Oceanispirochaeta sp. M1: one gene and its partner. The protein of the gene in region 1 interacts with the protein of each later gene in a pairwise test. Links are inferred from orthologs where the notes say so. Each region holds a gene or a part of one and is shown on either strand. Other genes may lie near its edges. The genes, in order: rlmKL and typA.

Region 1 (3,326 bases):
GAAGATTTCTCTGAATTTCATCATCTATGAGACTTGTATAGAACTCAATGGAGTCTCTGTTTGTAATAACTATTCTATTGGGCTTGAGTTCCCCGTCCACGACCTGAAACTTAAGAAGTCCATAATGGGCGTTCTTAATCTTTTTCATCAGGATTTCAATCTGATTATTCGCAAAAAGGATATCTTTTCCGGCATGCAGAACGAAGCGATTATAGTCCAGAGACGGATCAAAAAAATCACAGATTCTGTGAAATATCCTTCTCTGTTCCTGTGTAAAACTGCCTACCTGAGAAAGGAATTCCTCTCTTTTGGGCAGATCCATTTGAAATACAGAAGGAAGTTCCTTTGTTTCCTGAACTTCTGCATTTTCATTTGCTTCCGGCATCTTCGTCCTCTTTCCGCTTTTTCTCTCTGATCTGAGAAACCAGATTCATCAGGTTTCTTAAAACCAGAGCTACACCTACACCGAGCATCAATGCTGAAATAATACGTCTCCAGAACATACTAATCATCATATACTTAGATGTTTACTTATACAACGATTATTCTTTTACTTCGGCTCCGCGGATAAACCAGCAGCGGTGGCCGTTTTTCTTTCCCTGAAAATCGTCAGAGACGGTCCAGGAACTCTGCTCTTCAATTGTATATTCCTCCTCCAGAACCTTATCCATAACAAACTGTCTGTAATTATTTGAAAATATAAGAACTCCACCGTGTCTCAATCTCTTCATACAAAGATGAATCAATCCTGCGTGATCGTTTTGTAAATCAAATTCAGAGTTTCTGGATTTTTTGTTAAAAGAGTTTGGTGGATTCAAATAAATTATATCGTAATATTCTTTATTGTTTCTCAAATACTCAAAGCTGTCTGATTTTTCAAATTTATAATCTTCTGGTTCCAGTTTATTAAGAGTGAAGTTATCCTTTCCCCAGCTTAGAGAAGACCTGTAATTTTCTACAGATACAATTTTAGATGCTCCTCCAGCTGCAGCCATAAGACTAGCAGTACAGCTATAGGAAAAAAGATTAAGTACAGATTTTTCCTTGCTGTTCTCTAACAACCAACGACGGATATTCCTATGTTCCAGAAAAATTCCTGTATCTTGATAATCAGCAAAATTTACCCAGACTCTTTTATTCCATTCTTTTATAAGGAAACGTTCCCCTCTAGGTTCAGGCGTACTATACTTTTCCTTTCCGATCTGACGGTGTTTCTGCTTTAGATATATCTGATGCTTTGGTATTTCAAAGAGTGCACTGAGAATCTTTAAACTTTCACTGACTCTCTTTTGGGCTTTCACCTCATCAACTCTAAGGGGCGGTTTATACTCCTGCACATGAATCCATTTATCTTCGTATACATCAATGGCAAAATTAAAGTTAGGAAGGTCAGCGTCATAGACTCTATAACAACTTACATCTTCACGCTTCATCCATTTTTTAAGGTGTTTTCTTCTCTTTGAAAGGCGGTTTAAGAATTGACGACCCTCATCAGACCACTCCATTTCAGAGACAGGAAGGCGTTCAGTCTTAGAATTATCTTTTTTCTCTGTATGACTGAAAAGATCATAGTGTACCAGAAAGCAGGAAAGAGGACCGTTCATCACTTTATTTTCACGGGTGCTTCGTAGTCCTATGGACTTGATTAGAGGTTTTTCATCGGAGATTACAGTCAACTGCCAATTGCTGAACTCCTCTTTTTTAACAAGCTCTCCCAGTTCACGGTAGAGAGAATAGAGAGCCCCTTTATCACCAATCCTATGACCATAGGGAGGGTTTGTTAATAAGAGTCCCCTGGGGGATTTCGTCATAGCCTCTGTGAAATGAAAATCTGATAGCTCCTGTTTCTCTACATGGATATACTTTTCAAGTCCGGCTCTTTTTATATTCTCTGTTGCAGCGGCAATAGCATGACGGTCATTGTCGTATCCAAAAATCCGAGGGAGTTTTTCAAGGCCTGCCTTCCACTCCTGTTCTGCACGATCCATACACTCTTCCCAGAGATCCTGGTCATGCTCTGTCCAGTGGAGAAATCCGTAATGATTTCGATGAAGCTGAGCTGGTAATCCACCAGCGATCATAGCTGCTTCAACCAGGATGGTACCACTGCCACACATGGGGTCCAGAAATATAGAGCCTTCACTGCTCATCTCTTTCCATCCGGCACGCAGCAGCAGAGCCGCAGCAGTATTCTCACGAAGAGCCGCCTTTGCTGTATCCAGACGGTATCCCCGGTTTGAAAGACTGTCTCCAGAGAGATCGAGGTAGAGTTCGGCTGAATTATCTTCCTGCACATGAATCTGAAAGTTATAATCAGGGTTTTCTCTGTCTACATCAGGACGGCTTCCAGTTTTATCTCGCCAGAAGTCGGCAATTCCGTCCTTAAGTTTCAGGGCGACCATTTTCTGGTTCATCTTGCTTCTTTTCAGAGTTGAACGGCAGGAAAATGTTCCATCCTCCCTCATTATACTGTCCCATGGAAACGCGGCAGCCCCCGCAGTAATAGCGTCAAGACCGTCAATTTCAAATTCATGCAGACGCAGCAACAGATGCCCGGCGATTCTGGTCTTCAGAGAGAATTCATAGAGAAACTCCAGGGAGGCCGTAAAGGAGAGCCCTCCCCTTGTTCTCTTATCGATTGTCCCGCCCAGTGCCAGAACCTCCTCTTCAAGAAGGTCTTCCAGATACACCGGACAGGCGGCAAATAGTTTATATGTTTTCATTATTTAATGAGGATAAATTCCACTCTCCTGTTTTTCCATCTATTCTCCAGATCACTGTGGGGAACGATGGGATCCGTGCCGCCCTTACCGGCGACATCCATCCTGCTGTCCTGAATCCCAAGTTTACTCAGGGATTCCTTGACTACGGCTGCTCTGGAAAGGGAAAGTGGCTGAAGCTCTTCTTTCTCTTCCCGGGCTGCCCTGACAGGATTGTCATAATACTCGCTCACCGCATGGCCTTCAACCAGGATCTTGTAAGAACCGTACTTTTTAAGGACTTCCGCAAGACGTTTCAGAATCTCCTGGTTTTTGTCACCCTGTTCACCCGATGCAACAAGGCTGGCCTTATAGGGCTGGAAGGTTATATTGGATATTTGAACCTTTAGTCGGTTACCATCTCTGATTACAAGGATATCTACGGGTATCTTACCTGATTCAACTGTTGAGTGACCCAGGAAGTCTGTTACTCTGATCTCATAGGGGTAATCTTCTGCAGACTGTACCAGTTCACCCTGACGTGATCTTCCATCCCAGATAATTCTCTCGGAAGGTCTTCCTCTACCGCCGAAGCTGATAAAATCGTTACCTTTAGGATCCTTGATG
Region 2 (3,258 bases), on another replicon or contig:
TAAATCCACGGTCCAGAAGTGTCTGTTTCCCCTGATTCTCATCATCTTCAGCCCATTCCACAGATCTTGTCAGTGCCTCTTGTCCACCGGCAATTATGCCCTGAACCATTTCGGGATCGCTGCCGTATGTAGGCGGGCATTCTGAAGCATCTAATACCCCCAGGCGGCCGGATGTGCCTGCTCCGATGTAAAAAAGGCGGCCTCCCTTCTTAAATTGTTCTACTACTCTATCAACTAAAGGGCTTATCTGAGGGAGAGCCTTCTCCACGGCAAGGGGTACCTTTTTATCTTCATTGATTATTATTTCGAGTATTTCATGGCTATTCTTTGTATCAATGCCCAATGAGGCGGGATTGGCCTGTTCAGTAACAAGTTCTGATAAATTATCCATTTTTTTCCTCTGAATTTAATTAAAAATATTTTCATTCATGTGTCTCTAGAATAAAATTTATTTTCATATATGACAAGTTTATTCTTTTTGTTCTATTTTATTCTGCCACTAAGTCCTTTGGTCTATGGAATTTCCCATATTAATAGAGTACTGTGACTGGAATTATTTTATAGATATGGATTTAAGGCCTCTCGGCCTCAAGAATAAAACACCAGGATCGTAAATTGGTCCTGGTAGAATGGAGAAACGCATTGCCTCATAGAAATAATAGTTTTAACAAGAATCTTAGAAATATAGCCATCATTGCCCATGTAGACCATGGAAAAACAACTCTGGTGGACTCTATGTTCAAACAGTCCGGTACCTTCCGTGAAGGACAGGAAACAGAAGAACGTCTGATGGACAATATGGACCTGGAACGGGAACGCGGAATCACTATCGCTGCCAAGAACTGTTCCATCGACTGGAAGGGTATAAAAGTAAATATCCTTGATACCCCCGGACATGCCGACTTTGGAGGTGAGGTGGAAAGAGCCCTCTCCATGGTAGACGGTGTAGTTCTCCTGGTAGATGCCTCAGAAGGTCCCCTGCCTCAGACTCGTTTTGTTCTCTCCAAGGCTTTGGAGGCAGGTCTTTCAGTTATTGTAGTTATCAATAAAATCGACCGTCCCGATGCACGTCCCAAAGAGGTTTTAAGTGAAGTATACGACCTTCTGATCGACCTGGATGCCCACGATGATCAGCTTGAATGTCCCGTACTTTTTGCCGATGGACGTTCCGGGATTGCCAAGAAAAATTTTGAAGACGAAGCAGATAACCTTCATGTTCTGATGGACACCATCATTGAAGAAGTTTCTCCTCCCGCTTATAACGATGCAGAACCCTTTCAGATGCTGGTAACAGACCTGTCTTACTCCGACTACCTGGGACGCCTGGCAATCGGTAAGGTCGTTCATGGTCATGTTAAATCCAGAGACTCCTTGGTCTGTATCACAGAAGAGGCAAAGCAGGTTCCTCTGAATGTGTCAAAAATCCAGGTATACAATGGTCCCTCACTGGTAGAAACAGACAATGCCAGTCCTGGAGACATCATTGTACTTGCAGGTATCGACGATGTTCATATTGGAGATACCATCTGCACCCGTGAGGCTCCCAAGGCTCTGAAACGGATCACAGTCGATGAACCTACCGTTTCAATGCGCTTCTCACCCAATACCTCTCCCACCATGGGAACCGAGGGTAAGTTTGTTCAGTCCAGTAAAATCCGAGAGCGTCTCGAAAAAGAGACTATGCTCAATGTATCCATCAAGGTGGAAGAGTCTATTGATACGGATGGATTTATTGTTAAAGGACGTGGTGAGTTCCAGATGGTTATCCTAATCGAGACCATGAGACGAGAAGGCTTTGAGCTTTGTGTCGGACGGCCCGAAGTTCTCTTCCATCATAAAGACGGAAAGGTTCTTGAGCCCATTGAAACTCTCTATGTGGACTGTGAAGAGGTCTATACAGGAGTTGTTACCGAGAAACTCTCCAAGAAGAAAGGCCGGATGGTCAGCTATGTAAACCATGAGCACGGCCGTGTTCGTTTGGAATTTTCAGTTCCTGCAAGAGCACTTATCGGTTACCGTGATGAGTTTTTGACAGATACAAGAGGTACAGGAATTATGAACTCCCTGATCTCCGGTTATGAAGAGTATAGAGGGGACTTTCCGGATCGTACTTTGGGAGCTCTTGTGGCTGACAGAACTGGTGAGGCTGTTCCCTATGCCTTGTTCAATCTGGAACCCAGAGGAACACTTTTTATTCAGCCTGGTGATACCATTTATGAGGGTATGATTGTAGGTGAGCATAACAGAGAAAATGACCTGAATATAAATGCCAGTAAGACCAAAAAGCTTTCCAATGTCCGTGCCTCGGGTAAGGATGATGCGGTTGTACTGACACCCATAATTCCCCTGACTCTGGAACGTGGTATTCAGTTTCTCCGTGAGGATGAGCTGCTGGAAGTAACTCCCAAGTCTATCCGTCTGAGAAAGATTATCCTTTCTGCCTCAGAGCGGAAGATTAGTGGTAAGAAGAACTAATAGTTCCTTGGAATAAGAATAATCATGCCGGCAGAATCTGTAAATCAGATACTGCCGGTTTTTTTTGTCTTTCTTCTTTATAATGTCATGGTCAAGAAAAGTTGTAATTATTTTTGAATCTATAGCGCTGGAATATGCAGAGCCCCGTCCACATGTATGACCGAACCTGTTGAATAGGGGAAGTCTCCCGTTATCAGGCTGGCTGCGGCTTTGCCCAGATCTTCGGGTGTTCCCCAGCGTTTCTGTGGGACTAATCCTTCGGCGATAAGGGCATCATATTTGTCTTTAACGGCTCCTGTCATATCTGTCAGGATAATACCCGGTCTCAGTTCATAGACTCCGATATTCTCATCTGCCAGTCTCCTGGCAAAAAGCTGGGATGCCATGGAGAGTCCAGCTTTTGCTATACAGTACTCAGCTCTGTTGATGGAGACCATTTCAGATGAAACAGAAGTTATAAAAATCAGGCTGCGGAATCCTCTTTCAGAGAGGGGGAGGCTGAGCCAGTATTTTGAGACGGCCTGGCTGAGATGGAATGAACCCTTCAGGTTTGTAGCGATCAGGCGGTCGAAGGACTCCTCTGTCATATCCAGAATGTCTCTTCTCTCTTTGGGGGCCACACCCGCATTATTGACCAGACCGTGAAGATCACCGAAATGGGAGAGGACCTCTGATAAGAGTTTTTCTCTGCTCTTTGCGTTGCTTATATCACCCTGGAAGGCTTCAAAGCGGCCTGCATATCCGGCAGAGGAGGAGGCTTTCCGACATAGTTCCAGACTTTCT

What was found.
Region 2: the proteins of rlmKL (region 1) and typA interact in binary tests that used the Escherichia coli proteins (3 or more experiments, as listed by UniProt). The link is inferred for Oceanispirochaeta sp. M1 from one-to-one orthologs.

The regions. Positions count from the first base shown.
Region 1 is NZ_QQPQ01000020.1:46,863-50,188, reverse strand. The notes cover bases 134-3,132. They hold rlmKL (bifunctional 23S rRNA (guanine(2069)-N(7))-methyltransferase RlmK/23S rRNA (guanine(2445)-N(2))-methyltransferase RlmL), read right to left. Parts: upstream 2,724-3,132; coding sequence 543-2,723; downstream 134-542. Other genes in these bases: DV872_RS15020 (FlgD immunoglobulin-like domain containing protein), read right to left, coding at 2,723-3,132; DV872_RS27125 (hypothetical protein), read right to left, coding at 369-503; DV872_RS15030 (hypothetical protein), read right to left, coding at 134-385. Also shown: more of DV872_RS15030, read right to left, coding at 1-133; more of DV872_RS15020, read right to left, coding at 3,133-3,326. UniProt on the Escherichia coli protein: Specifically methylates the guanine in position 2445 (m2G2445) and the guanine in position 2069 (m7G2069) of 23S rRNA. Methylation occurs before assembly of 23S rRNA into 50S subunits.
Region 2 is NZ_QQPQ01000009.1:141,098-144,355, reverse strand. Bases 128-3,058 are described here. They hold typA (translational GTPase TypA), read left to right. Parts: upstream 128-642; coding sequence 643-2,475; downstream 2,476-3,058. Other genes in these bases: DV872_RS08340 (3-ketoacyl-ACP reductase), read right to left, coding at 2,595-3,058; murQ (N-acetylmuramic acid 6-phosphate etherase), read right to left, coding at 128-391. Also shown: more of murQ, read right to left, coding at 1-127; more of DV872_RS08340, read right to left, coding at 3,059-3,258. UniProt on the Escherichia coli protein: A 50S ribosomal subunit assembly protein with GTPase and nucleotide-independent chaperone activity, required for 50S subunit assembly at low temperatures, may also play a role in translation.